Regions from separate parts of the Virgibacillus proomii genome, predicted to be linked through region 1. Evidence: predicted binding sites of a transcription regulator. Region 1 holds the regulator's gene; the other holds the start of a gene.

Evidence for each region. Region 1 encodes Rex, which represses fermentation and respiration genes when NADH is low (regulators of the CRP and FNR family bind a similar motif). Its sites were predicted from a motif close to TTGTGAAATATTTCACAA; they were not measured.
Region 2: a site for Rex is predicted at 11,569-11,586, ahead of BN1066_RS14495 (hydroxymethylglutaryl-CoA synthase). Genes of this name have one in related genera too.

What each region holds. Positions count from the first base shown of each region.
Region 1 covers NZ_FUFN01000009.1:450,267-466,849, reverse strand. The annotation lists rRNA gene rrf (5S ribosomal RNA) at 1-18, shown strand, start outside; tRNA gene BN1066_RS04895 (tRNA-Met) at 134-210, shown strand; tRNA gene BN1066_RS04890 (tRNA-Asp) at 447-523, shown strand; gene thiL (thiamine-phosphate kinase) at 1,070-2,029, shown strand; gene tsaE (tRNA (adenosine(37)-N6)-threonylcarbamoyltransferase complex ATPase subunit type 1 TsaE) at 2,040-2,495, shown strand; gene tsaB (tRNA (adenosine(37)-N6)-threonylcarbamoyltransferase complex dimerization subunit type 1 TsaB) at 2,518-3,225, shown strand; gene rimI (ribosomal protein S18-alanine N-acetyltransferase) at 3,218-3,667, shown strand; gene tsaD (tRNA (adenosine(37)-N6)-threonylcarbamoyltransferase complex transferase subunit TsaD) at 3,664-4,674, shown strand; gene BN1066_RS04860 (FtsW/RodA/SpoVE family cell cycle protein) at 4,884-6,059, shown strand; gene BN1066_RS04855 (ABC-F family ATP-binding cassette domain-containing protein) at 6,427-8,358, opposite strand; gene BN1066_RS04850 (redox-sensing transcriptional repressor Rex) at 9,006-9,659, shown strand; gene BN1066_RS04845 (YdiK family protein) at 9,919-10,119, opposite strand; gene BN1066_RS04840 (CPBP family intramembrane glutamic endopeptidase) at 10,642-11,346, opposite strand; gene groES (co-chaperone GroES) at 12,229-12,513, shown strand; gene groL (chaperonin GroEL) at 12,570-14,204, shown strand; gene BN1066_RS19760 (hypothetical protein) at 14,784-15,104, opposite strand; gene BN1066_RS04815 (hypothetical protein) at 15,447-15,761, shown strand; gene BN1066_RS20610 (DUF6973 domain-containing protein) at 15,767-16,270, shown strand.
Region 2 covers NZ_FUFN01000010.1:1,501,543-1,518,125, reverse strand. The annotation lists gene BN1066_RS14540 (ectoine synthase) at 1-176, opposite strand, end outside; gene ectB (diaminobutyrate--2-oxoglutarate transaminase) at 203-1,483, opposite strand; gene ectA (diaminobutyrate acetyltransferase) at 1,496-2,053, opposite strand; gene BN1066_RS14525 (metal-dependent hydrolase family protein) at 2,561-3,805, opposite strand; gene BN1066_RS14520 (hypothetical protein) at 3,857-5,026, opposite strand; gene BN1066_RS14515 (Hsp20/alpha crystallin family protein) at 5,302-5,730, shown strand; gene BN1066_RS20335 (hypothetical protein) at 6,762-6,938, opposite strand; gene BN1066_RS14510 (hypothetical protein) at 7,229-7,933, opposite strand; gene BN1066_RS14505 (ABC transporter ATP-binding protein) at 7,930-8,808, opposite strand; gene BN1066_RS14500 (SRPBCC family protein) at 9,279-9,731, shown strand; gene BN1066_RS14495 (hydroxymethylglutaryl-CoA synthase) at 10,354-11,520, opposite strand; partial or broken gene BN1066_RS14490 (7-cyano-7-deazaguanine synthase) at 11,826-11,936, opposite strand; gene BN1066_RS14485 (TRAP transporter large permease) at 13,061-14,365, opposite strand; gene BN1066_RS14480 (TRAP transporter small permease) at 14,355-14,843, opposite strand; gene BN1066_RS14475 (TRAP transporter substrate-binding protein) at 14,849-15,892, opposite strand; gene BN1066_RS14470 (GntR family transcriptional regulator) at 16,395-16,583, opposite strand, start outside.

The DNA of each region.
Region 1 (16,583 bases):
AGTAAGACGCTGCCAGGCGGTATTTCTCTCTATATAGAGAGAAATTGTCAATACCTCTGAACTATAAAATATCTTGGTTAAGCTAAAAGTTGTAGGGATCTTCAAGTAATATTAACCTTATTTTTCATCATACCGCGGGGTGGAGCAGTCTGGTAGCTCGTTGGGCTCATAACCCAAAGGTCGCAGGTTCAAATCCTGTCCCCGCAACCAATCTTATTTAACTACATAGAATAACCTCATTAATTAAAATCTAGTTTATTTCGAAAAAACATAAAAATTATTCTGAAACAATGACTTTAAGTAGCATATACATCCAAATAAAGAATTAATTTGGTTCGAATATCTTCTATATAACTTTCTATACAATACATATTTATTTACTTCTTAACTAAGAAAACCCAAGGCAGATCAACTGATCAGCGGAAAATTGGGATTAATATAGCCTTGGTTCGGTAGTTCAGTTGGTTAGAATGCCTGCCTGTCACGCAGGAGGTCGCGGGTTCGAGTCCCGTCCGGACCGCCACTTCATAGTATTGGTATACACAGGATTTCATGTTTGAAAATCGTGTGTTTTTTATATGTTTAAATTAATCTCATATTATTGGTAGTAAAACTCCTTGCTTCAGATTCTATCGTTAAATTGGGATTAGTTGGGCAAGAATACTGCTAATAAGAGCTAGATCGGTGCCATTATAATCATTAGTTATTGACCTCCCTATGTTAATTTGTGGTAAACGCTTCTACACGGTAAATAACCTATTTGAAAGCAGCTTCGTTTAGAGTACGTATTCAAAAGGACAAGAAGGAACTACGATAGCGATACATCGCGACTTTTTCAAGGATAAGCGCTCCTTTAAAGAATTTTTACTTCATCTTGTCAGAAGCTCTCCAGTTTGTATTGCTACCTAAGCGTTTCTAGATTTTGTTCTTTCTATCCAGAATATATCATCTTCGTCAGATAAAAATCATTTAAATATCTTTTCTTCTAAATCCAGTATTTCCTTTTTCCTTTTACAATAATTTTTGCTATCATTAAATATAGTTAGAAAATGAAAATGGTGATAGATAAATGGATGAGTTCACCTTTATTAATTCAATTAAACAGCAATATTATAGACAATCTTCATTAGTTAAGGGGATTGGTGACGACGCTGCTGTATTTCGACAATCGAATACAGATATTGTTACTGCTGTAGATACTTTTGTAGAAGATGTACACTTCAAGAAGAGTACGATGAGTGCTTTTCATATAGGTTACCGAATTCTAGCTGCCAATATTAGTGATTTAGCTGCTATGGGTTCCACACCTGCTTTTTATTTGGTTTCCATTGTTATTCCAAAGTCGTGGACGCATTTGGAAGTTGCCGATATTTTTAAAGGTATGAAAAAAATTGCCTCCTATTATAAGATGGATTTAATTGGCGGTGATACGGTCTCTGGGAAAGAAATGACAATATCTGTAACAGTAATTGGGTATTCGGAAAAAAGAGTTCGTTATCGAAGTGATTCAAAAGACGGAGATATTGTATTTGTGACCGGAACTTTAGGCGATTCACAAGCTGGTTATCATATTTTGACAAATCCCGCAAATTATCAGGAGGATCAATACTATATCGCAAGGCATCGAATGCCAACGCCTCGTGTAGAGTTTGCGACAGGTTTATCCAAAGATGTTCGAGTGGCACTTAATGATGTGAGTGATGGTATAGCAAGTGAAGCTGCAGAAATTGCTGTTGCTTCTAATGTAAGTATATTAATACATGATGATAAAGTGCCAGTGCGTGATAGTTACAAGCAATTTCCAGAGCATTCTCAGTATCAGTGGAAATATTTTGGTGGAGAAGATTTTGAATTAATTGGGACAGTAGCAAAGCAAAATTGGGAGCATATTGTATCACTCGCTAACCAATTAGGACTTAGATTAACATCGATTGGAGAAGTATTTCTCGAGGATAACAATCATGTCTATTTGAAAAAAAATAATAAGATTAAAATTTTACCAAAGCAAGGCTATAACCATTTAAAGTAGGTGAAATGGATTGGCAATATATCAAATTACAACAAATACGGAAGAAGCGACAAAAGGTCTAGGAGAGAAATTAGCACTTTTGTTAAAGCCAGGAGATGTTGTTACATTAGATGGTGATCTTGGTGCAGGCAAAACAACCTTTACGAAAGGGATAGCCGCAGGTCTTGGAGTAAAACGTAATGTTTCAAGTCCAACGTTTACAATAATTAAAGAATATGAAGGAGAAATTCCACTTTATCATATGGATGTTTATCGTTTAGAAGGATCAGATGAAGATATTGGTTTTTTAGAATATTTTAATGGAGATGGGGTTACCGTTGTAGAATGGTCAACATTTATTTCTGATTTTTTACCAGAGGAAAAACTGGAAGTACATCTTACTTCTAATGGTGAGCATTCGAGAACGATAACATTTATTAGTCATGGCCCCGATTTTGACAGAGTAATAAATCAATTAAAAAGTTAATAAATATAGAGGAGTAATTTACATGAATATACTTGCAATCGATACATCGAATCAAGTATTGGGTGTTGCCATTCAACAAAATAAACAGATTGCTGGAGAAATTATAACCAATTTACCCAAAAACCATTCTGTACGATTGATGCCTGCTATTGATCAATTAATGAATGAATTAGCATTAAAGCCTGAACAGCTTGATTTAATCGTTGTAGCAAAAGGCCCAGGTTCATATACTGGAGTAAGGATCGGTCTTTCTACTGCGAAAGCAATGGCGTGGGCTTTAAATATTCCAATCATTGGCGTATCAAGTTTGGAAGTGCTTGCTTATCAAGGACGATTTTTTAATGGTATTATCTGCCCTTTTTTTGATGCTAGACGTGGGCTTGTTTATGCAGGTGGTTACCAATGGAATAACTTTTCCATGCAACATGTTCGAACTGAAGCAAATCTTGTCATGGATGATTTATTAGAAGAGCTTAAAAACCGTAATCAGCCAGTCATGTTTTTAAGCCCTGATATGGATATGCACCGTGAACGTATAGTGACAAAGCTTGAAGGTATGGCTGTAATTCCTGATGAAACTTTTCACTTAACTCGTGCTTCTCATTTAATAGCTGCAGCTAAAGGAAAAGAACCTGATCCAACACATACGCTAACTCCTAATTATTTGCGGCTGACTGAGGCTGAAGCAAAGTGGATAGAACAAAACAAGGGAAAACATGAAAATGCATAATAAAGTAATTAGGGAAATGGAAATAAAAGATATTGAGGCAGTACTGGAAGTAGAAAGAGAATCCTTTCATACAGCGTGGACAAAGGATATCTTTCACCAGGAAATTTCCAAAAACCCACATGCACATTATTTTGTAATTGAAGTAGAAGGAAATATTGTTGGCTATGCGGGCATTTGGATTGTGTTTGATGATGCGCAAATTACTAATATAGTAATACTACCAGCCTACCGCCGGAAAAAACTTGGTGAGCAATTATTTCGTCATATTATGCGATACGCCGTGTTGAAAGGGATTAGTCGTTTATCTTTAGAGGTTCGCCAGTCGAATATAGTTGCTCAAAGACTTTATCGAAAATTTGGCCTTGTTCCAGGTGGAATTCGTAAAAACTACTATACAGACAACCAGGAGGACGCAATCGTCATGTGGGTGAATATACTATGAAAAAAGATATTATCATCTTAGGAATTGAAACAAGTTGTGATGAAACAGCTGTTGCCTTTGTTAAGAATGGAAAAGAAATTCTAGCTAATGTTGTAGCTTCACAAATTGAAATTCATAAACGGTTTGGTGGTGTGGTTCCGGAAATCGCATCACGGCATCATGTGGAACAAATTACGTATGTACTTGACCAAGCAATGCAGGAAGCAGCTGTTAATTGGGAGGATATTGATGCAATAGCTGTAACAGAAGGACCAGGACTTGTCGGAGCGTTATTGGTTGGGGTAAATGCGGCAAAAGCAATAGCATTTGCAAAACACAAGCCATTAATTGGTGTTCATCATATTGCGGGTCATATTTATGCAAATCGTTTAGAGCAAGAGTTTGAATTTCCATTGCTTGCACTAATTGTATCTGGCGGACACACGGAATTAGTTCTTATGAAAGAACATGGTACGTATGAATTAATAGGAGAAACGAGAGACGATGCAGCTGGAGAGGCTTATGATAAAGTAGCTCGGATGTTGAATCTGCCATATCCAGGTGGTCCACAAATTGATCGATTAGCTGAAAGTGGAAAAGAAACGATTGACTTTCCCCGTGCTTGGCTAGAACCGGATAGTTATGATTTTAGCTTTAGCGGGTTAAAATCATCGGTCATAAATAAAATTCACAATGCAAAGCAGCGTGGAGAACAGTTGAATTCTGAAGATATTGCAGCAAGTTTTCAAGCAAGTGTTGTTGATGTATTGACTACAAAGACCGTTCGAGCAGCAAAGCAATATAAAGTAAAGCAAGTCATTGTTGCTGGAGGTGTTGCAGCCAACAAAGGGTTGCGTAATGCGATGGAAAGAGAGTTTTCTAAATTGGAAATACCTTTACAAATACCACCACTGCATTTATGTACAGATAATGCTGCAATGATAGCAGCTGCCGGTACGATTGCTTTTGAACAAGGAATTCGTTCCACACTGGAATTAAATGCGCGTGCTGCGTTGCCGTTAAAGTAATCCACACTAATCCACAGGCTTGTTCATATAACGAGAGAAACCCTAGTGTAAAAGGGGGTATAGAGTGGATAACTTCTGTGGATAACACGGGATATTTTTGTGGATAATGTGTATAACTTTTCAAAAAGCTTTTATCTTAGTCTAGGTATTAATAATTTCAGTTTGTGGATAAGTTGTAGATAGAGTAATTTAGAAATTTGGTGATAACATTGACTAAAAAGCAATCTTTTTATGTACAAACAGATTTAATTACATTATTTATTCTGTTTGTTTGTGTAAGCTTACTATCTATTTATAATGCGCAGCAATTAGAACAATATGACGGTAAGAACTTTGTGTTACAGCAAATTGTATGGTTTGTAGTGGGGGTCGGGATTGTTGCAGCCATTCAATACCTCGATGTGGAACAACTGTATAAAGCAAGCTTATACGTTTATATAGCTGGTTTACTTGTACTTGTCATCTTATTAATAAGTCCGGCTAGTATAGCGAAACCGGTTAATGGATCGAAAAGCTGGTTTACGCTTCCTGGTCTGTCATTACAACCATCGGAGTTTACTAAAGTAACAACGATCATGTATATGGCTGCGATCATTCAAAAGCATAAAGAAAAATTTCAAGTAAGTCATATAAAATCAGATATTCAGCTGCTTTTGAAAATTTTGGCCATTGTTGCTGCACCAGTATTATTAATTATGAAACAGCCTGATTTTGGGACTTCAATGGTGTATTTATTTATAGCAGGGATTCTTATTATTTTATCAGGTATTAACTGGAAAATTTTGGCTACTTTAATTGCAAGTATTTCTGCTTTTATCGGAGGAATATTGACGTTTATCGTAAAATTTCCGGATTTAGCAAAGGAAATTGTCGGTAAAAGTAATGCTTATCAAATTGACCGAATTATGACCTGGTTTGATCCAGCGCAGCAAACCAGTGATGCAAAATGGCATTTTGAACAGGCTTTTATGGCGTTAGGTTCCGGGCAATTATTTGGAAAAGGAATAGGAAATCAGCAAGTATCCTTTCCAGAGGCCCAAACCGATTTTATCTTTGCCATTATCGGGGAAAGCTTTGGCTTTGTTGGTAGTGCTTTTGTTGTTTTTCTTTATTTTATACTGTTGTATAAACTAGTCATGCTTGGTTTATCTATTTATAAGCACTCAACCTTTGCGGCATATGTTTGTTTTGGTTATATGAGCTTAATGCTTATTCATGTATTTCAAAATATTGGAATGGCATTAGGAATTATGCCGGTTACAGGCATTCCATTATTGTTAATAAGTTATGGCGGAAGCTCGGTGTTGTCCACGATGCTAGGATTAGGAATCATATATCGAATTGCTGTTGAAAACTCGATACAAAATGACTATTTATTTAAATAAACCTTGTGGATAAAGTGTAATGCTCCCTTTTAGGTAAGCAGGTTATATAATAGCTCGCTTACTTATATGGGAGCATTTTTATTGGAATGCGGAGCTAGCCCAAAGTTATCATACTTTGGACTTAGTTGAAGTTTAAAATGGCAGAATATTACCGAGATTATTTAGGATATGCTAAAACAAGGTCTAAAGTAACTATACTTTCATTAAATAGAAAATTAATGGAGTTTTAATTGGTGTGCAAACGTAAATGTTATGTTTAAAACTATCAATTATTTAGTTAAATAGAACAATGTGGGCGTAGACATCCCAATGCGGTACAATTTATAATATCAATCCTACTTTATTTCATTATAGATAGATTTTTAATTTATTCTTGCAGTTCAGCCCATTCCTCCATGAGCTGTTCTACTGTTTGCTTTCGCTTGTTCGTCTCATTGGATAACTCCAATGCTTTTTCATGATCTTGATAAATTTCAGGACTTTCCATGCTCTTTTCTAATTGTTTAATTTCTATTTCAAGTGCTTCAATTTTTTCTTCCAGTGCTGCAATTCGTCTTCTTTTTTTTCGCTGTTCTCGTTGAATTTGCTTATCCCGCTCATAGTTACGCTTCGTTTCTTTTACAGGTTTTTCTTTTAGCACAACTTGTTGCTGTATCTTCTCCAGACGTTTTATTTCTGCTTCTTCTGCTTTTTTTTCTAAATAATAATCATAGTCTCCCAAATAGACAGTGGTTTTGTGTTTTTGTAACTCGGCAACTTGGTCAGCAATTTTATTTATGAAGTATCGATCATGAGAAACAAATAAAATACTTCCCGGGAAATCCATTAATGCCGCTTCCAGCACTTCCTTACTATCAATATCTAAATGGTTTGTTGGTTCGTCTAAGATCAATAGATTTGCTTTTTGCAACATTAATTTAGCTAATGCCAATCGTGCCTTTTCCCCACCACTTAGTGCTTGCACAGGCTTTAACACATCATCCCCTGAAAAAAGAAAGTTTCCCAATACAGTACGTATATCTTTTTCGTTCATCGTTGGGTAATCATCCCATAGTTCCATCAGCACTGTCTTGGTGGAATGTAAGTCTGCCTGTTCTTGATCGTAATAACCGATTTGAACGTTTGTACCTAGCTGAACGCTACCTTGACTAGCTTTAAGTTTACCAATAATTATTTTTAAAAGCGTCGTCTTTCCTACCCCGTTTGGTCCAACAAGAGCAATTCGCTCGCCTCGATTTATTTGTAAATGGACGTGTTGAAATAAGTATTCCTGTTCACCTGGGTAGCAAAAGGCAAGCTCGTTTACTTTCAGCACATCATTTCCACTGCGCCGATTAATTTGAAATGAAAAAGCAGCAGAGGCCTCATCTCCAAGGGGACGATTCAGCTTCTCCATTTTTTCTAACTGTTTACGTCTACTCTGAGCACGCTTTGTGGTAGAAGCGCGCACAATATTTCGCTGAATAAATTCTTCCATTTTTTTAATTTCTGTCTGTTGCTTTTCATATTCTTTTAATTCTCTTTCAAAATCAAGCGCCTTTTGTTCTAAGTATTTACTATACGTACCAATATAGCGCTTAGTTTGGTGACGTGCTATTTCATAAACGATGGATACGGTTTTATCCAGAAAATAACGATCATGTGATACCACTACAACGGCACCAGGGTAGCCAATTAAGTAGTTTTCCAGCCAGTTTAATGTCTCAATATCTAAATGGTTTGTTGGCTCGTCCAAAATGAGTAATTTCGGCTTTTTTAGCAGTAGTTTTCCTAGCGAAAGACGTGTTTTCTGTCCACCACTTAATGTCTGGATTGGAGTGTCATAATCAAATTTATCAAATGCCAACCCTGTTAACACAGATTTCATTTCTGCTTCGTAAGTATAACCACCATTTTGTTCAAATGTATGTTGAAGATGATCATATTCATGTAATAACTTTTGATAGGCTTCTTCTGTTTGGTTTCCAGCTTGTTGCATCTGCTTTTCCAGCTTCCTTAGTTCAGCTTCTTGCTTACGTAATTCAGAAAATACATCAAGCATCTCTTGCCAAATCGTTTTTTCCGATTCTATCCCCACGTGCTGTGATAAATAACCAATTGTTAAACCTTTTGGCATGATTAATTCGCCTTGATCATAGCTCAATTCTCCAGCCATGATTTTCAGCAATGTCGATTTACCAGAACCGTTTCTGCCTACAATTGCAATTCGATCATTGTCTTTTACTTCTAGTTTTATATTTGATAAAATTTCATCAGCACCAAAAGATTTATAAAGCCCATTTATTTGCATTAATATCATATAATGTTCACCTCATCTCCCCTAGTGTATCTTACTTTACTAAATATAATCAATATAATTGTGAACTAGGTCACGACTTATTTCCAGTTTTCTGCTAGAATAGAAATATGGATCTAGTATGTATGACTTAAATTTTATTTTGTGAGATTTTTTTATCTTACAAATGATAAAGCAGAAAGTAGAAGGAAGAACAAAATTACCACAGCGTGATGCAGGTGGAACTTGATTACGTCCGTCTCGATTAACAGAAGATACTTTCATGGTAATATCGAAAGAGACTTCTATTGTGAAAATTTGCTTAAATAGAGAACATAGTAGAGTGAGCAATTATGGTATTCTATTACTAGAGGGGGGTAAAAACTTCTTGTATACCAAATGCTTTATTAAGCGTGCAGGCTTAAAATGAATGAAGATTCATTTCGTATTTTTATTCTTTAGCATACGAAACACAAGTAAAAGTATAGGACTCTGAATAAACCGTCCTGTTTTAAGTAAGAAATTTAGTTTGTAAAAGAATTACATTATTATGTAAGCGATACATAATAGAGTAATTCCTAAAAAATAGTTTCTTTTACATTTGTATGAAGATGCTTTATTTTAAAGTGAAAGATTATACAAATCTAACGAAAAGGAGAAGAAAAAGAATGATGGAACAAAACAAAATACCTCAAGCAACTGCAAAACGATTGCCCCTGTATTATCGATTTATTAATAATTTAAACCACCAAGGAAAGAAGCGTGTGTCTTCTAAGGAGCTTAGTGATGCAGTAAAAGTTGATTCGGCCACAATCCGGAGAGACTTCTCTTATTTCGGTGCATTGGGCAAAAAAGGATATGGATATAACGTAGAATACTTACTTGAATTTTTTCGTAAAACTCTAGATCAAGATGAAGTAACGGAAGTAGCCCTGATTGGTGTTGGTAATTTGGGTACTGCTTTTTTACATTATAACTTTATGAAAAATAATAATATTAAAATCAAAATGGCTTTTGATAGTGACCCTGAAAAAGTTGGTAAGACGATTAGCGATGTTCCAGTATACCACATCGATGAATTAGAGCATAAATTAGGAGATATTCATGTTGCCATTCTTACGATCCCAGCAGGTGAAGCTCAAGGAATGACAGAACGTTTAGTAGAACATGGTATCGAGGGTATTTTGAATTTTACTCCTGCACGAATTACGGTACCTAAGCATATTCGTGTTCACCATATTGATTTAGCAGTAGAGCTGCAAGCACTTGTGTATTTCTTAAAGCATTATCCATTAGTGACAGAAGAAGATGAGGAAGCAAAATAAAGTTATTTATTCTTGAAGATAATGGAGAAAATCTAATTAGTTGACGATAAACTAGAATAGTCATGCTAAATAGATATGCAGTTATTAATCGTTATAATGTTTTATTATCTAGGAAGGAATTTATATTTGTTTTAGAAGATCTGCCGTTTGTACGGGTCGCTAACCGCGCCCCTGAACTTTTGTTCTTACTACATACGAATTGATTTTCCTTGTAGTAAATATAGGAAAAAATAAGAAGAAAGAATAGAGCTGTTAACCGCTATTCCTTCTTCTTATTTTTATAGCGAAAATGAATGGACAACAGACGAATAGTGACTCCTATTTCAAGCGTCGCAAAAATTGCTAGTACAATGGTTGTGATATTCCAAACTGTTTCTTCTACACTTAAAATAGCAATATAGGTAAAGAATATGCCCATTATAAAATAAATAATCCCCATTGTTTTGGGTGAAATTTTCATGTTAAAGCCTCCAAAAATAAAAACATTTATCGATATGATTTTGTCATAACCCTTTCCAAAAGAAAACATGATAATAGGTTTAACCATATTGTTCGTATTTAAAAGAATCAAGCTGTTTCTTACACTATAGGAAAGTATAAAACTTTAGGCTTATACCGTATGTAAGGTGCCGTAAGACTCCCACTTCAAGAGCTTGAGTTCGTGCAAAGGGTGTAAGTGGGAGAAAACGGCACCTAAATGCCCGATTGGTTCAAGGGCCTTTAGGTCATACCCTTGTGGTACTAACATTCCGTGTTCCACGAAATGAAGTTTCACTTTATCGTATAAGAAAAAAGATAGCTTTCTAAAATATTGAGTGCTAGTGGATAAGAAAGGTGCTAAAGCTATATTTAGTAAAAACATCTACACCTTTTCATCTTTGTTTATCAACATAAAGCTTAATAACGATGAAATAAAGAACGTTTTGCTTGGTAATGTTGGAATGTCAAGTAGAATTACTTAAAAAAAGTATATATAATCGCTTTATAAATGTAGGATGGTCTGCAACTTATTTAATTGTCGTTCAATTTCTGCAGGATCCATATTGTATTGTGAGATAACAACAAAAGCGTTCATAGCCATGTGAGCAATAATTGGCACTATGATACGTTTTGTCTCTACATATAGATAAGCGAATACTAAGCCCATAGAAGCATATACCAAAATATGTTGAGGTTCACGGTGGATAAATCCAAAAATCACTGCTGATAAGATTGCTGCAATTAAGAAATTTGTTCGCTTATATAATGTACCAAAGATGATTTTTCGAAAAATAATTTCTTCCAATATTGGTGCTGCAAAAATTGGAATAATCATAAATAACGGTGTCGCTCTTGTAATGTCCATGATCGCTTGGGTGTTTTCCGATCCTGGTTTAATTCCAAATACCATTATTTGAATGAAATTGGCTAAGAATTGAGCGAAGAAAGCCATAAACACTCCTAAAATTGTCCAGAGAATCAGCTGCGTTTTAGAAAAACGGTCACGCTGATGAAGACCTTCTTTAATATCAGGCTTCATCAAGAGCAGTACAATAATAACCCCTAATATAAAACTAATTATGGACCAATAGCTTACAGCTTCCACTTTAGTAACAGGAAATAATTTATACAATATCGGGGCGAAAACAACTCCGGAAAATTGCATAAGGATATAACTGATAATGACCCACCAATATCTTTTTGGCAAAATAAAACGACTCCTTTTTCCTGTACGTTATCCAAAGTATAAAATTTTTTGTACAGATTGATTTCAACGTTGTAAAAATTATATGTTTTCACATAAGTAACTATATGTTTTGGTCTTTGATCTTCTATAAATAAATGAATTTGTTCAAAGATAACAAGCGATAAAATCGTAGCAATATTAAACAGAACAGGTAAGTTTTAATGTAAAGAAGATGTGTAGTTTTGATAACGGCATAAGTTTAAAAAAACGATTGTAATACGTGTATTATTAAACACATCTTAATCAAGCTGCATCAGTTGGGTGCCATTCAGCATTCATAGCATCCCCCAATAGTTTATGTTTGAATAAATTAGTCTATTAACGATAAAATGAATTTGTACATTTTATTTTATCATAAATCCTTCATGTCATATAATAGAATGATTTTATCAATAGATTTTTAAAGAGAACGTTTAACAGTTCATCAAAAATAGATATCGATTTTCATCTTACGTTAGACTGGATCAAACTTTAGTGCTAACGTTAAGGCGATTCAAGTAGAATTTATAATCCTTTTAAAGATGCCAATTTTTCCTTTTCTAATGGTTTTCGTATTTTAAAGGTCCGTGAGAGGATACATAATCTAAATGTCCAATTCATTCAGGAAGAAAGGATAAGGAAAACGACAACAGCGATACATCACGGTTTTTCAAGGACGATTATATCTTAGAACTCTGGCTTGATTAACTCTTGTTTAAAAAAATGCTTAAAATAAATAAAAAAATATGCTTTCATGCTTGCATTTTTTCCAATAATTATTTATCATATTAAGTGGAATTAGCACTCGACGGAATAGAGTGCTAACAAAACAAAAATGATAATAGAATTAAGGAGGCTTTCTACATGATTAAACCACTAGGAGATCGCGTTGTTATCGAGCTTGTCGAGCAAGAAGAGAAAACTGCAAGCGGTATCGTACTTCCAGACTCTGCAAAAGAAAAACCTCAAGAAGGAAAAGTTGTTGCAGTTGGTTCTGGTCGTGTAACAGAAAATGGGGAAAAAATTGCCTTGGAAGTAAAAGAAGGAGATCGTATCATTTTCTCTAAATTTGCTGGCACAGAAGTTAAATACGAAGGCAAAGAGTACTTAATTCTTCGTGAAAACGACATCTTGGCTGTAGTAAGCTAATCTAGATATACAAAAATACTTAACTTAAACAAACAATTGAAGGAGGATATATATCGATGGCTAAAGAAATTAAATTTAGTGAAGAAGCACGCAGAGCAATGCTACGTGGTGTTGATACATTAGCGGATGCTGTAAAAGTAACATTAGGACCAAAGGGACGTAACGTTGTATTAGAGAAAAAATTTGGTTCACCACTAATTACAAATGATGGTGTTACAATTGCTAAAGAAATTGAGCTAGAAGATCATTTTGAAAATATGGGAGCTCAGCTTGTTTCAGAAGTTGCTTCCAAAACAAATGATGTTGCTGGGGACGGTACTACAACAGCAACAGTATTAGCTCAATCCATGATTAGTGAAGGCCTTAAAAACGTTGCTTCTGGAGCAAATCCAGTAGGCGTTCGTCGTGGTATTGAAAAAGCTGTAGAAGTAGCAGTTAAAGAACTAAAAGCAATTTCTAAGTCAATTGAAAGCAAAGAATCCATTGCTCAAGTAGCTGCTGTTTCTTCAGATGATGCGGAAGTTGGAAATCTAATTTCTGAAGCTATGGAACGTGTCGGTAAAGATGGAGTTATTACCGTTGAAGAGTCAAAAGGATTCAATACAGAGCTTGAAGTAGTAGAAGGGATGCAGTTTGATCGCGGATACGCTTCTCCATACATGGTAACGGATCAAGATAAAATGGAAGCAGTGCTAGAAGATCCTTATATTCTAATTACAGATAAAAAGATCAGCAATATCCAAGAAGTGTTGCCAATACTAGAACAAGTAGTTCAGCAAGGTAAACCACTTCTATTGATTGCTGAAGATGTTGAAGGTGAAGCATTAGCAACATTAGTTGTGAACAAACTTCGTGGAACATTTAATGCAGTAGCAGTAAAAGCTCCTGGATTTGGTGATCGTCGTAAAGCAATGCTTGAAGACATTGCTACACTTACTGGCGGAGAGGTAATTACAGAAGATCTTGGTTTAGACTTGAAGAGTGCTACAATGGATCAATTAGGTCGTGCTGCTAAAGTAGTCGTTACAAAAGAAGATACAACGATTGTTGAAGGTGCAGGAAAACCTGAAGATATTTCTGGACGTGTTGCACAAATTCGCTCACAAATTGAAGAAACTACTTCTGATTTTGATAAAGAAAAACTACAAGAGCGTCTAGCTAAATTGGCTGGCGGAGTAGCAGTAATTAAAGTTGGTGCAGCAACTGAAACAGAATTAAAAGAACGTAAACTACGTATTGAAGATGCATTAAACGCTACTCGTGCAGCAGTAGAAGAAGGTATTGTTGCCGGTGGTGGTACTGCATTTATGAATATCTACCATAAAGTAAGTGAACTTCAATTAGAAGGTGATGAAGCTACTGGTGCAAATATTGTACTACGTGCTATGGAAGAACCAGTTCGCCAAATTGCACAAAATGCTGGTCTTGAAGGTTCACTTATCGTTGAACGCCTAAAAGGTGAAAAAGTAGGTGTTGGATATAATGCAGCTACAAATGAATGGGTAGACATGGTTGAGACAGGTATTGTTGACCCAACAAAAGTTACTCGTTCTGCATTGCAAAACGCTGCATCTGTAGCAGCTATGTTCCTAACAACTGAAGCAGTAGTAGCTGACAAACCAGAAGAAAATGCTGCTGGCGGCGGAATGCCTGACATGGGCGGCATGGGTGGAATGGGCGGCATGATGTAATAAATCCACTCAAGAATGTTGATATAACAACATCTTAAGCGGATATGCAACCGTTCAAAACCCTAAAAAATAACATAAAAATAACAATTTTTAAGAAATTAAGTTTGAAAGGGCGTCTTCGTATAAAGTTCTTACTTTTGCGAAAGCGTCCTTTTTCATTTTATTCGTTGTTACCGATGGTTTATATTTTGAACCAAGAAGTTACCAAAAAATGCTTCAGAAATATCTTTGCCTGATGGAATGTACAGACCTCCAAAAAATCCAGTAAAAGATACCAAACTGTTAAAAGTGGTGACACGGTTAGTGAATTAGCTGTTAAATATGGCAGCACCCAGAAACAAATTCAAAAGTGGAATAACCTTTCTAATCCAAATAAAACTTACGTTGGACAGAAATTGCAGGTTAAATAAAATAAGCGTCCCTCTCTTAGCTGAGGAGCTCCCAAGGTGGGATTCGAAAGTTATAAGCTTCCTATCTTTTTAGTTTGTCCAGATTGAGATTTTTATAAAAAACAATGATGAAATTAGTCGATTCCAAAATATTGACTAGATCCAACAAAAATGAATCCAAATCTATAGGTTAACCTGTTTTTAATTCGTAATTAATAACAATTTCTTTTTTGTTTAGGTAAATGACTAGTACTTCACTATCTATACGGATTAACCCCTGTTCTGAACCAAGATAATATTCCAATTCCTTATCATTCTCGTTTTCAGGTTTCCCAAGTAATGAGTATATTTCTCCCTTTGTCATTCCTTTTAATTTATAATCTTCTAGAAAGTCATCTATCATATACACTCTATCATTAGGTTTATTTAACCATTTTTCTGTATTAAATTGAGAATTATAATGATTAATTCCTAATAAAAGAATACAGAAAAAAGGTAGAAATATGCTCATGATAAGAATACGTTTAATTATTTTTTTTCTATTATTATTATGATTTGACTTTTTTAGTAAAAATAAAACCCAACATACCACCAAAACAAAGGGAAATAAAACGAAAAGCATATTTAAGAAACTATAGGTTAGGTGAAAATAAATAATAAAAAGAAATAACCCAATGTATGCTAAAATGTAAAATAATATATGCAAACTTAAAAAAATACTAATCTTTCGTTTATTAGTCATAGTAAACCCTTTTATTTGTAAAAAAATACATTATTTTAAATTGTTTATATTAAATTGTATGTTAATTATACATAACAGTAAAAAAATATCAATATTAAGGGGGATCTTGCTGTGAAGAAAAGATTAGTTTTATTAAGCGTTATTTTAGCAACTACTATTTTTGTGTCATCACCCGCATCGGCTTCCACAACCTCAGAAGATCTTAAACCATACAACTATGAAAATGTTATGGACTCCTATTTTTCTAACATCCCAGAAAAAGTAAAAAATATCGACGTCAATGAAGTAGAAAAAGAGAGTAAAGAATATTTAACAGATAAAGAAATTACTAAAACCACTCCAGAAATGTTAACCAAAATAAATGATAAGATTGAAAATAATCCAGATATGGATACATACACAGAACATGAGGCTAAGAATTCGTAGCTAAATTGATAAAGGAAAGTATAAATAAAGAAAAGCAGCCTAGATATGGATTGTCGGCTTATATTCCTGGATATAAAAACTTAAATTCTGCTGAAAAAAAGCTTGCTAAAAAACATCCAACTGAATTTGTAAAGTATACAGATGCAGCACTTGAGGCTAAAAAAGAATCTGAAAAATATTATGGTAAATCTCAATTATATCAAGGCAACGGTGATGCTTTTAGACATGCTTTTTGGAACGCTAGAATTGTTCAAAAATTTAATGGTCCTGTTATGGATAGAGTAACCAGAGCTCAGGTTTGGACTAATGCTCATGAAGCAACTTCTTCTGGAATTGATAAGGAAATGGATTTAATTAATAATGAAAAAGGACGTTATCATGCTTATCTAAATCTTTCTGATATTAGATCTAAAGTGAGTAGAGACTTGAGAAAAAAGGTAGCTAATGGAGTAATGGTAAGAATTGTTAACGGTAAATTAATGGCTACAAGTAGATATACGGGAAAATAAATTTATTAAACTATAAAAGGAGATCTTCTTAAAAATAACTAAACAAATAGATTATAAGATGAGGAAATGTTCATTGATTATATAACAAAACTTTTTAATGATATTATACCGTTAGTATAAAAATAATCGCAATCTATGAATATACGAATAATTATTGAACACCCTTATTCATAGATTATCGCCATTTAATTTATCCTAATGTTAAATATATTAAATCATCAACTTAACGGTTTTATTTTTAATATTATAGTATAAATAAGAAAAGAAGCCCTCTATTTATGGAGGGCTAAGCTTATTTAAACAACTTCTTTAT
Region 2 (16,583 bases), on a different contig from region 1:
ACTGCTTCAATATGATTTTTATACCAAAAGAAATTAGTAGTGCCTGCTTTAATAATGGTATCATTTAAACTAAAGCCGACATTATCCTTTTTCATGATAAAGCGTCTACTTGTCCAGTTCTCACTGGTCGTTTCATTGTTCGTTCCAATAATATCTTCAAGTGATTTGACAATCATTATGATTTCCCCTTTGTTTGATTAATTCATTTCTTCACTATTTGCTTTATACTTGCTTCTAAAATATCAAACCCTTCATCAATTCCTTGTTTATCGATGATCAAAGGAGGCAGAAATTTCACTACTTCATCATCTGGACCAGAAGTTTCAACAATTAACCCACGCTGAAATGCTGCTTGACAGATCTGATTAGCCAGTCCGTTCTGAGGTAGAGCAATCCCTTGCATTAATCCTCTGCCACGGGCTTCTCCATTTAGTGATGGGAATTTTTCAATAATTAACTCACTACGATTTTTCACCTGCTCACTTCTCCGTGAAATATCTTCTGTAAAGCGCTCATCTTTCCAATAATGACGTAATGCTTCCGTTGCTGCAATGAAAGCTAAATTATTTCCCCGGAATGTCCCGTTATGTTCACCTGGTCCCCATTGATCAAATTCCGGTTTTATTAATGTAATCGCCATCGGTAGACCAATTCCACCAATCGATTTTGATAAACAAACAATATCCGGATAAATCCCTGCTGGTTCAAAACTGAAAAATGTTCCAGTTCTTCCACAGCCCGCCTGGACATCATCGACAATCAACAAAATATCCCATTGTTTACAAATTGCTTCAATCTTTTGCAGCCATTCCATACTTGCTGCATTAATACCGCCTTCACCTTGAACTGTCTCCAAAATAATTGCTGCCGGTAAAGAAACACCACTGCCACTATCCTCTAAAAACCTTTCTAAATAAGCAATGGAATCCTGATTATCAATATAATTATCAAACGGCATAGAAACACTATGATGAAGTGGAATTCCTGCACCTTGCCGCTTAAATGAATTACCGGTAACCGATAATGAACCAATAGTCATACCATGAAACGCATTGGTAAAACTAATTACGGTATCTCGTCCGGTAACTTTTCTGGCAATTTTTAAAGCACTTTCTACCGTATTTGTTCCTGTTGGTCCAGGAAACATAATTTTATAGTCAAAATTTCGGGGCTTGAGAATAATATTATGGAATACTTCTAAAAAATCCTTGCGAGGTGTTGTTCCCATATCTAAACTATGAACAATTCCATCATTCTGTAGATAATCAATTAATCTTTCCTGCATAATGTCATGATTATGTCCATAGTTTAAAGCGCCAGCCCCCGCAAAAAAGTCAATATACTCTTTCCCTTCTATATCCCACAGCTTATAGCCTTTAGCCTTTTCAAATACAGTTGGCCAACCTCTACTGTAACTTCTAACAGCTGATTCTAACTCTTCAAAAGTTTGCATGCGATTATTTTTTACTACTGTTGTAGTCACAAAATCATCCTTTTATTTGTTATTTCCCTTTTGAATAGGGCCAATTTTATACAACTGTTCATCCTCATGTCCTGTTCTTGGAAAATCAATAGAAGAATAATAGTTTCCAACAACGCATTCTGTATTTAGCTTTTTCGCCAAGCCTAAAAACAAATATTGCGAAGGTAAATTGGAAGGCGTTACCGTAGCTTCAAGATAATTAACTTCCTCTAGATGCTCACGATTTAACAAATTCATCAACATCTTTGTCCCTAATCCTTTTCCTCGTTGTGAAGCTTTTACAGCAACTTGCCAAATAAATAACGTATCCCGTTTATCTGGATGGACAAACCCAGATATAAAGCCAACTATTTCTTCTTCACTCTCGACAATGATGGATGTTTTTGAAAACATATCACACCAAAGGATATAGCTATAAGAAGAATTAAGATCGAGCTTACCAATTTGCTTGATTAGCTCCCAAACTGCAGCCCCGTCATCTTTTGTAGGCATGCGAAAAGTTAGTTCTTGTTTCTCTTTATTTTCAGTTGACGTCGTCCAAATTGTTGTTTGGATGCTTTCACCTCCCAACTAATGTAAAATAAGCTTCTATATAAGCTTATAAATAATCGGTACAAATCTCAAAACGTTTTAAGCTTGATATCACCCCATTAAACGTGCTCAGCTATGGTTATGGTTATATAAAGACCAATCCTTTAACAATAGCTAGCAAAAATTCTAAATAATAGGGCAGTTGTTTAAATTCGATGTTTGATTCTACAAAATTCTACATTTTTTTTGAGTTTTCCCTCTTAATTACTTTACAAGTAATCCATTTTCTCTAATTGGTATACTCATTCTAATGAAACAAATTTCAACTACAGAACAAAAGCGAAAAAGCCTTGGTTAGTCGTGTACAAATGGTAGAACTTCTGAAGCAATACAGTGAGCTTCATTTAAGAAATGTTTTCTTCTAGACGAACTAGTTATCCACCATGTAATCGTTAACAACTACAGAAAACCTCCCTTTAAAATCAAGATAATCTAAACTTAAAGGAAGGTTTTCATTTGAATTAGCATCACATTTATTCCGTAATTTTATTCGAGTGTATTTTTTTCAACTTTTCCATTTTTGATGACTACTTGAATAGTTTCATTGTCCGCCAGTGAATATATATCATCTAGTGGATTTCCTTTTACAATTATAATATCTGCCAGCTTTCCAGTCTCTAACGTTCCCAGTTTATATTGCCAGCCCAAGCACTCTGCTGCTGTTTTCGTAGAAGCAATAATTGTTTCCATCGGTGTCATACCAATATCTTTCATTAATCCAAGCTCTCGTAAATTCGTTCCATGCTTCATCACACCTGCATCTGTTCCCATCGCTATTTTAACACCAGCTTGATAAGATTTTGCAATACTTGCATGATGTTGTTCAATTACTTCTTTCGACTTTTCAACAGCTGTAACTGGCATTCCTGCTTCCTCAGCTGTTTCTAAAACGGCTACCGGAGCTAATAAGGTCGGAACTAAAAACGTTTCATGCTCAAGCATTAATTCAATCGCTTCTTCATCAATAAAAATTCCATGTTCAATGGATTGTACGCCTGCTTTCACAGCATTCTTAATCCCTTCTGTACCTTGTGCATGTGCCATTACCCTTACACCTTTACGAAAACGCGCTTCCTCTACAATCACTTTTAATTCTTCCAGTGAAAATTGAGTAAATTCCGGGTGATCAGTAGCACTTAGTACCCCACCAGTAGCATGAACTTTAATTACTTCCGCACCCGCACGCAACATTTCTCTTGTTTTTTTCCGAACTTCTTCTATCCCATCACATTTTCCATTTGGCATCCCAGGATAATCGGATGGCAATAAATCAATAATATTTCCAGACACCGTATACCCATCTCCGTGTCCTCCTGTAATCGTTAAAGCATTAATACTTAATTGCATTCTAGGACCAGGAATAAGTCCATCTTCAATTGCTTTCTTTATCCCGAGATCTGCTCCTAAAGCATCTCTAACAGAAGTTACCCCAGCTTGTAAAGTTGTTTTTAAATACTGTGCTGCTTGATAATACATAAATGAAAATGGAGTAGCTAGTCGCTCGGCAATCGGTGAGAATTCCAACATCATATGTACATGTGTATCGATAAATCCTGGAAGGATCGTTCCTCCATTGGCATCCATAACTGTCTCATCACCAGATAATAAATAGCTTGCTTCTTCCCCAAAATAAACTATTTTTTCCGCATCGATAACTACGATCCAATTCGTTTTGGGTTCACTACTTTTTCCATCAATACATAGACCATTTTTAATGAGTAGCCTTGTCATCATCATTTCCTCCCCTATATTATTAAAGAGAAAAACCCTTTTTTCTCTGAGTTACAATGTTTGTACTAACAAACCAGCAATAATAACGGATGCAACAGTAACTGTGGTAAAACCACCAATTACCATTGGTGCAAGCAGTTCGTTAAAAATTAATTTTTCTTCTTCCTTATTCCTAGCTACACTTCTGCTTACTTCTTCACATAAAATGTAGTCTCCTGGAAATCCAAAAAGTGCCGTTAACGCAACAGGCATACCTTTTAATGGATCCCATTTCACTATCTTTGACACTATATAACCGCCTAACATAATTCCAATTGTTCCTATCAGTAAGATTGTTAGAATACGAGGCAAATTCTGTAGCACTTCTTCTGGTGTCACATCAGCCATTGTACCAATAACTACAAATATAATTGCCACCATTGTAATTGAGAATGAATTTGCTTTTTCCAGTGACCTGCTTTCAAACATGCCTAACTTTAAGCCAATTACCCCAATAGCTAAACACCATAAACTATAATGAATAGGCGTTATTTCTCCTAAAAAAACACCTAGCCCAGCACCTAAAAATACGTAAAATAATTTCAAAGTAATATTTGTTTTAAGGGGGCTAATTAGTTGGTTAGATGCAGCTTCTTCCCCTTGTTTCATACTTGAACTCATCGGAATAAATGTACCTGCATCTAATTGCTTTTGCATTTTCAAGGCATATTTACGCATAAAATTCAACGCAATTGGCATGCCTAAAACTCCCTGAAATGCAACAATTAATGCTGGAATAACCACGAGACTGGATCGTCCAATAGCAGCGAGCTCCTCCGATGTAATGATTAGAGCAATAACTCCCCCACTTAGCGGCCCTATCCCCGCAACTGCTGTTGCATAATCAAAAACAATAGAAATAATAATCAGAATAATTACACCAGATACGATGATACCACCTAAAGCAATAAGAACTGCTTTTAGTTGAGAGCGCAATAAAGAAAAAGGAATCAACGTCCCCATATGAACAATTGCAGAACCTATTAAGATTGCTCCTAATGCCGCAAATTGTGATCTTCCTAAAATATCATCTGGAAAAGCGCCTGTCCATACCGGTACAAGAAAACCCGTCATTGCAGTAAGTAACATTGGTATTCTCGCTCTAGAAATAATGGAGAGCCATTCACCAAAAGCAATAAGTGAAAAAATGAGTACTGTAGAAATAAGTGGATTGGATAGCAAGAGAATTCCCTCCTTTAAAAAATAATACTAATTACTATACCGCCCGGTTTATTGTTTGTCTATACAGTTTTTTTCGGTAATTCCCTTTTTTATTATTTTATATACTTTTCCGTCTATTATATAAAACTAAAAAACAGATAACACAAATAAAGATATCGCTTTCTTTTGTTAAATCAATTTTCGTTAAAATTTTTTTATGAAATCTTTGCGCCCACTACTATAAACAAGAAAAAGCATATATTAGTAATAAAAAATGATAAAAAGAGGTGTTGATTGTGGAAAGTAACAATAGACGGAAACGGGGAGACCGTGGACCTTTTCAAGGACTTATGGAGCAAATGGATGCTTTTTTTAATGAATCCGCTAAAAATTTTAATGCTTTAATTAAACGACCATTGGCAGTCCGAACCTATGAAACAGCTTCAGACGTAATTGTGGAAGCCGAGCTACCTGGTTATAAGCGTGAGCAAATTAAATTGGAAATAGTTGGTAACCAATTGCGGATTACTGCTGAGGACCATTCCTCACAGGATCATGATGATAGCTATTATAACCGAAAAGCAGAACGTGTCGTTAACCTTCCATTTGCTATATCTGAAAAAGAAACAAAGGCTGATCTAAGAAACGGTATTTTAAAAGTAACGATTCCAAAGAGTAATTCAAGCAGAAAATTTATTGATATTGAAGATAATGCAGATGAATAAAAAATATTGGAAAGTTACTTATATTTTTTTAAAACAATACGGGCCATTAAACTCCTCCTAAATGTTAGTAGGAGTTTAATGGCCCTATTTTTATGCCGATATTTAATAATGAAGAAAATACAAGATACGATAATCAAAACCTACCAATTCAAGCAACAAATAGTTGTAGAATTTTATTTACGTGTAATTAACAATAGCTTCATGCCGGTTTTACAACCATTTGATATACTCAAACTGAAAGTAACTTAATAACATGATTGGAGGGAATTGATTTGAAATTTATTGGAAAAGTTTTCATTTCACTTGTTATTATGATCATCTATTATGTGTAAAGAGGATGCTCAAAAGACCAACAAAAATGATCCATCGAACCTCTTTCTTTACTTCTAAATCCTCTGTTATGTAACTGCAATCACTCTACTCAAAACCGTAACCGAACTTCTCGGTTCTTTTGGAGCAGATACTTTAAATGAAACGATACCCCACACCCATCACCTAACTTAACTCGTGCAGATTTTTTGATATATAAGATCACGATTATATATGATACATTTTATAAAGTGAATCAATTTCTACGCTTCCTAACATATAATACATTGTCAAGATCTCCTAACAAAACAAACAAATTTTTCTACCAATTAATTGAATACTAATTTATTCCGTCCATGTAGCTAATATCAAAACAAATCAGCTAACATCCATTATGGGTTGATTGGCAAAATTCCAACATTTATAATTGTACAAAAAGAATAACCGGAGCCATTAAAGATTAAAACTTAATTGACGGTTTACGGTTTATTGATCTACCCAAGACTTAAATAGAACGGTACTTTGATTAAAGCATAAGTAAAAAAAGAAACGTGCATCTGTTCCAACAAATTCATTTTGGGCACATTTTTTACTAGTAAATAAATCATCATTATCGCTCCCGCAGTGCGCAGCATTATCAACCATTGTAAACAAAACCGCTAAGATCCCCGAGAACATCGTAAATATGGCAGACTTTGGCAATAACTGGTTAAATTTTTTCCCTAAATAGTGTCAGTAAAATTTAATCCAATCATAGCGAGTACAATGACCCCAATAATTGGTTTTAATCGTTTACCATCAACACGTTCTAGCGTATAATAACTTACAATAATTCCGATCAACACCCATGGAATAAGCGAGTTTAAATTTTTAGTGTCGGCGATAACAAGTAACAGCAATATATCCCCAACTAATAGCATGGGAGGCAGGATGCCAACGGATCCTAGCCGGAATAACAAACATAATTAACGTTACCACTAAGATAAACAAATTTGGTAAACCCTGATTTGGAAAAACCTTAAATAATGCACGAAATATAACGATTGACCAATCGAAATACGATAAGTCAACATCTGCTTCCACCTTAACATATTTTAAAAAAGAGGATACAAATATAGAAAAGGGTGGCGACCCCTAAAAGTTACACTTCTATTTCCAACCGTTGGCAACTAACCCTTTCAAAAGAAACTTATTTATACCTTTTTTTTCGTTGGTAAATGATGAAAAACATGATGATTAAGCAGCTCGAATAACCTATACTCCAGCCGTACATGATAAGAATATCATTTACGTTTAAAGAATCGTTCATTTGTACAATAACTTCAGATATCGGAGGAATCAAAAGTAATAAATATTCCCAGGATGGCGGGAGCAATTGTTGAATTCCAAGCGATGAAATAGACACGACAAGAACTAATATAATTCCTAACCATTGATTGCTCCTTGTCTCAACAATATTTCTAGTAAATAAAGCACCGATAGATATGGCTAATACTCCTAGTAACAGATGTGTTAAAAAACCAATTGTTAATGATTCTATTGTTACCTGCTCAGAAAACATGCCGAATACAACTGGATATACGACAGAAATAACTGCAAATACAATCGTGATAAACAATAAACTTAGATACTTACTAACAAAGAATTTATTTTCGCTGCCTGTATGGATAATAGTTATTCCTTCCTGTATAGAATCCTCGGTATGGAAAAAAGTAACCGTTACCCATGCAGTTAGGATGTACAAATAAATAGCAGTCACTCCATAACTAGCCAAAACCGGGTTCGGATAAAATGCATAATTGACAATTAACATGATGATAAAAACACTAAAAGGCGCAACATAATTATACGATTTTAAATAATCCCGAAGTTGATAAGTAATCAAAGCTTTCATGTTAGCTTCCACTCCTTGGATTTTGCAAAATTTGCTTGTAAAGTCTGCTGAACGAAGTAAATCGACGAACCGGATTGAATGAGTTCTACCAATACATCATCACTTTTCTCCCCATATACTGCTAATACAAACGTTCTTTCATCCACTTTAATAATTCGTACTTCACTTCGACTACTCAAGCGCGTGATTAGCGAGCGATCTCGAGGGACAGAAGCCCGGATAGTGACATATTGGTGTTGCCTTTCGTATGACGGATAGTAATCTTGAGAAAATACACCTTGATGTAACACGATGATTCGATTGGCAATGCGTTGTAATAGTACTTCATCATGACAAGAAAAAATAATTGTTAATCCTTTTTCCTTTAAGTCATATAAAATCGACTCCAGTTCATGTTGAATAATAAAATCTAGTCCTGACAGCGGCTCATCCAGAATTAACACGGAAGGTCCCATTAATAAAGCCTGCATCATACTAACTTTCTGCTTCATCCCTTTTGAAAAATATTTTATAGCTTGCGTTTCATCTTGCATTCCGAATTGTTGAAGAAGATCGTTTACTCGTTTCGTTGTTTTTTTACTTGATAAGCCCTGTATTTTTCCTAAGTGATAGAGATAATCAAAAGCTCTAAACCTTATTCCATCTGGAAATTGTTCCGGTGCATAGCCAACTTTACAAGAGTCGTGTGTATGTATTGTTCCACTAGTAGGTTTGGTCAGTCCTGCTAATAGTTTTAATAACGTACTCTTACCAGAACCGTTTGGCCCTAGAATGGCAACTCCCTCTCCTTTTACAAAGGAAAAGGACAAGTCTTTCAAAATATCTTTATTATGGATCATTTTTCTAATATGATTTCCTTCAATTAATTTTACCATTAAATCTCTCCTCTTCAGGCTGATTTCATTAAGTCGAAAATCTATGGCTACTGCTGTTACAAACTAAAATAACGATACATTTGGAGAGGAAATTATTCTTCCTATCATTGCACTTGCCTTTCTCTTAGTCATTACGTATCATTATACCTGCAACAGGTATAAACGTAAAATTCTCTATTTTTTAACCTATTACTGCTCTATCATTCAGTACGACCTGTGTTTATTCGTCGTTATTAAAATTTCATTTGCATACAATTATGTACGTCTTTTTTTAAACATTCGCAGCTTTTCATCAAAGACGTTTATTTATCTTTCTGTATGGTAAAACATATAGTAAATCCCCTCTTTCAAATTCTTTTAAATGACAAGTTCATTTTTATAAAAAATGTATTGAGATTACAATTAGTAACGCCAGGTATACCTGGTGTTCTTCATCCATATATTATTAATTCAAGGAAGGTGAGAACGTTATGCCTAGTGGAAAGCATGAAATCGAGATGAATGTTCCTATTAGTGACGTGTGGGAGTTCGTTAGCGATATGAATCGATGGGCTCCATTAATCCCCGGATATATTGACCATGAAATTTTAAATGAAAGAGAATCAACCTGGACATTTAAGGGAGACCTTGGAATCGTTCACAAAAAAGTTCAGTTAAAAGTTATTATTACCGAATGGCAAGAGCCTAACAAAGTAACCTTTGATCTCATTGGTTTAAGTGAAAAATTTACTGGAGGCGGATCCTTCTATGCAAAAACGATTAGCGATAGAAAAACCAACATGACTGGTCATTTAAATATAAAGGCTAGTGGCATGCTCGGATCTGTTATAAATCCCGTTTTAAAATCGTTTGTCCCTAAAATGACTAAGGAGTTGACAGAAGCCGTTGCAGATAAATTAACAGAAATTTACTCCACTTCGTAACTTGATTGGTGCATTCCCTCATTTTTTATTTGTCTCTTTAAGTTTATCATTTCTTATCGTATATGTAGAACAAAAACTAGAAGTGCGCTTGTTTAGTAACGTATAACGGCAAAATTCTGAAACGTACAGTGAAACTTCATTCAAGGAGTGCTTTTTTCCTTGAAAAAATTGCGAAGTATCGCTGACTTAGCTTTTCTGTCCTTGAAAAGAAAAACACTTTTCTGCGTGCGATGTCTATTCAAGTAGCTTTCCTGTTCTGTCGACCCGAAACGAATCGAGGATTTAGAAGCCGTTTTTCTCATTACGTTCACAAAAAGATAAGTAAATTATAGAAATGAGAAAAGTACGCTCCTTATACTCAGGATAAAGAAAACGTGCCTCTAAAACAGGGAAATGCCGACGCCTGAGTGGAAAGTTCGCTTTTTAGTCGACCTTCCTTTCGATTCGAACTCATGTTGGCTATCGCAGGAAGAAAATCAGAGTTTGGTTACAGCTTGAGCGTTCAAGCTAGACGATGCTGCTTTTCAAAAAATATCCACCATAAAAATTTCGTTTCCTTAACAGTAAAAAACGGATTTCTCTAGTTTAGAGAAATCCGTTTTTTACTCATCACTTATGCCTATTAGCTATTAATATATTGGCGAATATGCTCACTTACCCCAGCTAATTTTATTTTTGCTGGATCCGCCTCTGTATCTAACTGTACTGTTGATCCATCTTTAGGTAAAATCATCTCAAAGATTTTTTCATATTCCGCTACAGTTACTTCTATTCTTGAAGCTAACATTTCTTCATGTTGTTTTTGATTTAAATGAGCTTGATAGTTTGGCTGTAATATACCGGTGAAGAACTCTCCTACAGCTCCAGAACCATAGCTGAATAAACCAATTCTTGCTCCTTCTTCTAAATCCTTCTGATGCTCAAGTAAAGATATAAAGCTTAAATATAAGGAGCCAGTATAAATATTACCTACATTTTTATTATACATTTTACTGTATTCCAAGTTTTTTAACAAACGCTCTTTATCCGCTTCTGTTCCCTCATCATAAATCGTTCGCAGGGCCTTTAATCCCATCTTTGTATATGGAAGATGGTAACAAATAGCGGCAAAATCTTTTATTGATAAGCCTGTAGAAGTTTTAAATGTCTGCCAAATTTCTTCAAAGAAAGAAAGATATTTTTCATTCGACAGCTTGCCATTAACTAAGGCATATTCGGAATATACAGGCCGCCAAAAGTCCATCACCTCGCCGGTCATGAAGGCACTTTTATCCTCAAGCTTCATGATACGGGGATCTCTACTAATTACTAGCGCAACTGCGCCTGCCCCTTGTGTTGCTTCACCGCCAGTTCTTAAACCATATCTAGCGATATCAGAGGCTAGAACTAGTACTTTGCTGTCTGGATTTAATGCAATATGACCTTTTGCCATTTGAATACCTGCTGTTGCTCCATAACAAGCCTGCTTCACTTCAATTGTTCTTACATTCGGCTTAAGTTCTAATAGGTGGTGAATATATATTCCGGCAGCTTTGGAGTTATCCACACCTGTCTCCGTTCCAAATATAACAAAATCAATATTCTTCTTATCGGCATCATCCAGAATATTTAATGCTGCATTAGCAGCCAATGTCACAGAGTCCTGTGTAATTGGTGCAATTGCCATTTTTTCTTGACCAATACCTATCGTATATTTTTCTGGATCTACATTTCTTGCTTTTGCCAGTTTATTCATATCTACATATAAATGTGGAACATAAAAACCAATTTTATCAATTCCTATTTTCATAATATACTCCTTTGCTTACACTAATAGTTTAGTTTTTGCTTCATATTTAAGTGACTGAATTCACAATTAAATTCTTACATCGATCAACATATAAATAATAATACAATCCGAAGCCAAACACAATTATGGCGCTTCCAAAAGATAAATTCTATCTTTCTTTATCAAGCTTTTAATAGGTGAAGTGAGGGGGATTTTGTAGAATTAATTTAATGCCTAGACGATGCTTACCACAATTTCATTTCTATATAAGAGAAGAAGCAAGCGGTCGAGCAGTTGTACATGGTTTGCATACCTTTCTTCTACAGCTACTTACGTTTTTGTTCTTCATACTTTATAAGACCTTGTCTCCTTAATTTACAGGGAGGACATTCTCCACATCCGCTTCCTTTAATTCCATTATAACAAGTCAATGTTCTTCAAGAACTTTTAACCACTTCTGGCACTCTTTTTTCGTTTCAAGTTCAAAGCCACGTTCTAACTCACTAAACACCTTACGACCTTTAATTTCTAAATCAGGAATAATGCTTAAATCTTCTATTGTTTTACATGATTTTATAAGTGATCTTTTTTCTTTGTAATTCTGTTCTTTGTAATTCTGTTCTTTATAATTCTGTCTATATCATTTAAAGCCATTTTAACATTCTTCAATGTGTACCTATTTTTATTCAGTAAAGCTTTTGTTTACATAAATGATTGGATTATCTGTTAGAGAGGGATCTGTTATTAGTAGGCCTATTCTAGTATAATTTAATACTTTTTCAATAGATTTAATTTTTGATTCTCTCTGTTAAGGATAACACACTTCCTCTACCACATTACAATAATAGCTAACTAAACTTTACCTATTTTGAATCATTAGAAAAACTTGGCTTGTTGCCAAGCCTTTAGCGAGGTCTAGTTTTTCTTATACGATAAACCCTAAAATTTTATACTTTCCTATAGTGGAATAAACGCTAGAAGCGCTCGGTCAGCGGCATACAAAGGGCAGAGAGCTTCTGATAAGAGAAAGTGAAGCTTCATTCCGTGGAACGCTTTTTCCAACGAATGTTAGTCGCAGGATATGACCTGAACCAATCGGGTGTTCAAGTGCCGTTATCTGCACCGAGACTTTCTTTTTTATCTATAACTAGTCTAACGGCATCTTTGGAGCGGGATAAAATTGACTATTTTTCTATTAAACCTAAATGAAATGCGGTTATAGCGGTAAACTAATTTTTAGGTCAGAACATCTGCGTATACATTAGCATCCATTACATTTTGGTTATAGTAATATTGATTTTTGTTAATATTAAGAAAATATCAGCTGTGTAACATTTCCACAGCTGATTGCTCAAATCGTTCTATATTGTTAAACCTTCTGAATTTTAATAATGAATATCTCCTTTTTCCTTCATGACGCTTAAATTCCTAGACATTCATGCAAATGCCGCAACTATTAGAGAGTTTAAATAGACGTCTATTTATTACCTTATGGAACACGTACCTATATAATCATCGGTATTTTTCCCTTCTTTCTCATTTTCATAAAAAAGATAGATATTTATTGCATAAGATTAGGTAAAATCGTTACTAATTGTGGGAAAATAATTAACAAGAATATACAGATTATCATTCCGACAATCATTGGAACTGCTCCTTTAAAAATAGTTTGTATCGGTATATGGTTGGCAACCCCCTTAATAACAAAAATACTTATTCCTAAAGGAGGTGTCAATGAACCAATATTAATTGCCATGACCATAATAATTCCAAACCATACCCCATTAAATCCCAACTCTATTATAATCGGATAAATAATTGGAATAGTAAGTACAATTAGCGATAAACCTTCTATAAAGCAGCCTAATAAAAACAATGCAAATAAAATAACAATCAGAACAACAGACGAATTTAGTTCCAAGTTTCCTACCATTTGTGTCAACGCTACCGGAAGCCTACTAATTGTTATGAACTGACTAAATATAGTAGCTCCAATGAGAATTAAAAAAATATAAGCAGTTAATTTTACCGATTCGTTAAATGATAGCTTTAATCGATTCCAGTTTAGCCTTTTGGAAATGAATGAAAAAAACATCGCTCCAATTGCCCCTACACCAGCAGCTTCGGTCGGAGTGAAGATACCTAAATAAATTCCTCCTATACTGATGATAAACAAAGCTAAAAACGGCCAAACACTTTTTAATGTATGGAACTTCTCCATTACAGTTGACTGCTCCACTTTTGCAGGGGCTAAAGAAGGATCTTTACGTACAAGAATAGCAACAATAATCATAAAAATAACAACTTGAATGATCCCCGGAATAATCCCTGCGATTAATAATTCTCCAATTGGCTCTCTCGTTTGAATGCCATATAAAATTAGGATTACGCTTGGAGGAATTAAAATCCCCAATGTTCCACCCGCTGCTACACAAGCAGTAGACAAGCTTGGTTTATAATTATATTTTTCCATTTCAGGTAGCGTTATTTTGGACACCGTTGCCGTAGTAGCATTCAAAGAGCCAGAAATAGCTGAAAAAATAGCTGCAGTACCAATGGTTGCCATCGCTAATCCGCCTCTCAAATGGCCAATCCAACTATCTACGGCACGATATAAATCCTTTCCCATACCAGTATAAGATAAAATCATACCCATTAAAATAAATAACGGAATGACACTTAGAGAGTATGAGCTAGCTGTATCAAAAGGGGTCCTCCCTAGTTGAAAAAATGCGACATCCCAACCCCGAATCAAGGATGTTCCGGCTAGACCTACTAATATAAGAGAAACACCTACTGGAATTTTCATTAAAAACAAAATGATTAAGGCAAGAATGCCTATTGTACCTACCATTTCAGGACTCATCGTTACGAACCACCTTTTTCCAGTAGTAAAAAACATGTAAACATGCAGTCAAAGCAAATAACCCTAATCCAATTGAAGCTAAGAATACAATTGGATATAAAGGAATATTTAAATCCCCTGTTACTGTATTTGTTCTATAAAGACGCAATGCATATGTAGCGGTACTCCAAGTAATAATGACCATTAACATCGCTATGATCAAATTAATTGAAAAGGAAAATAATAATTGTACACGTTTTGAAAATTGCTCTACTACAAAATCTATCGTAATATGTTCTTCCTTTATATGTGTATAAGCGAAACTCAAAAAGATGACCAATGCTAGTCCAATCTCTGTGAAATCAACCGTCCCTGTAATGGGTTGTTTAAATATCCATCTTCCTAAAACATCTAAAGTAATAAGACCAGCCATGGCTAACAAGATAGCTTGTGCTATAACATGTGAGAGCTTATTTAATTTATTAATTAGTCTCTCCATTTACATCACTTCTTTCTCTCCTTTAAGTCATCTCTTAACTCCAATGCCCGGTTGTAAATTTTCTGTCCGGGAAACCCTTTTTTCTCCATATCATTGATCCAAGTTTGAGAGATGGAATCTAATGCCCGCTCCCATTCAACTCCCATTTGTTCATTTATCTCAATTATCTCCGTACCATTATCTTCTGCTAATTTTCTCCCTTTTTCTCCATCAACATCAAAAACACTCCCACTCTTTATGGACGTTTCCAGATCCGTAGCCCCATTGATAATTTCTTTTTCTTCATTCGACAAATGTTCATATGTATTCTTATTCATAACCGCAAAAAATGGTGTAGTTGAAAAATTTCCTACTGTAATATAAGTAGCTACCTCATATAAGTTATAATTATAAAGCGCCTCTAAAGGAACCATTGCTCCATCAATGACACCACGTTCCATTGACTCATAAACATCTCCCATTGGCATCGACACTGGCACAGCTCCCAATACCTCTAAAATGTCGTTTGCTAATGGTGAGGGAGAACGAATACGTAAACCCTTTAAATCCTCTGGTGATTGAATGGGATGCTCCTTTGTGATTAGTTGTGCTGGGTCAGCAGTAAATAAATAAAGTGGTATCGTATCACTGTGTTCTGCTTGAATACTCGGAAATTCTTGATATAAATGTTCCAGGATTTCTGAACCATGAGCCGCTGTCTCAGCCAAAAATGGCAGTTCTAAAATCGATACTAAGGGGAATCTACCAGGGGAATATCCGTGTACACTTAATGCAATATCCACCTCCCCTGTAACAGTCATATCATACTGAGAACCTGCTTCTCCCAATGCATTGGCAGGATATATATCATATGTAATAACTCCATTTGATTTTTCTTCTATTTCACTACCTATTTCTTGAAACACTTCTGTCTGAATCGGATGATTACCTGGCAAAAAGTGCGAAATGATGAAATGATGTTCTGATCCAGTTGAAGCTATTCCTTGTGAGCATGACGTAAGTAACAACATGAAACATATAGCTATAAAATAACTTAATCGACGTGACATCCTTCTCCCTCCATTAATAAATTTATCTTTATAAAGTGAATCTTCAATCAGTAGAGATTTTTCCTTTATCCTCCACTTATCCTCTCAGGTTTCATCTCTAGCATGGAAGAGCAGAACTTACTACAAGTTACATGGGGGATAATTAAAACACGAAGCACCCACAAAGAAAACGTTTACATAATATATAATATTATGTACGATTTCATTTACAATTTCAATAAATTATTAGAATAATTCGATAAATTGGAGATAGTACATCCGTATTAATTTCATTTTTTTAGATGTTCATGATAACTTTATACTTTCGTGCGATTTACAAGGTTTGAGAAAACCCCTAAATGATTTATGAAAATTAACATCATTTAGGAGCTTTCAATACTTGTGCTTCCTATAAATATTTTTACTGCTCGCTCCGGTCAATGGACTCATTTGAGCACATCTGTTACTTAATCGCAAGCTTTACCGCTAATCGAGCTTATGGCTCCTTTTAGCATACGAAATCCTAAAAAAATACCCGATCTTGTACAAAATTGCTCTGGTCTTTAAATGCATCTCTAGTATTTAATTTATGCATTCGAGCAACTTTTTCAATTATTTCAAAGTCAGCTCTTTTCCTCAATAACTCAATTAATTGCTCATGTTCCTCAATGGAAGCTAAGGCACGCTTTGGATGAAAAGCAGAACCTGCTCT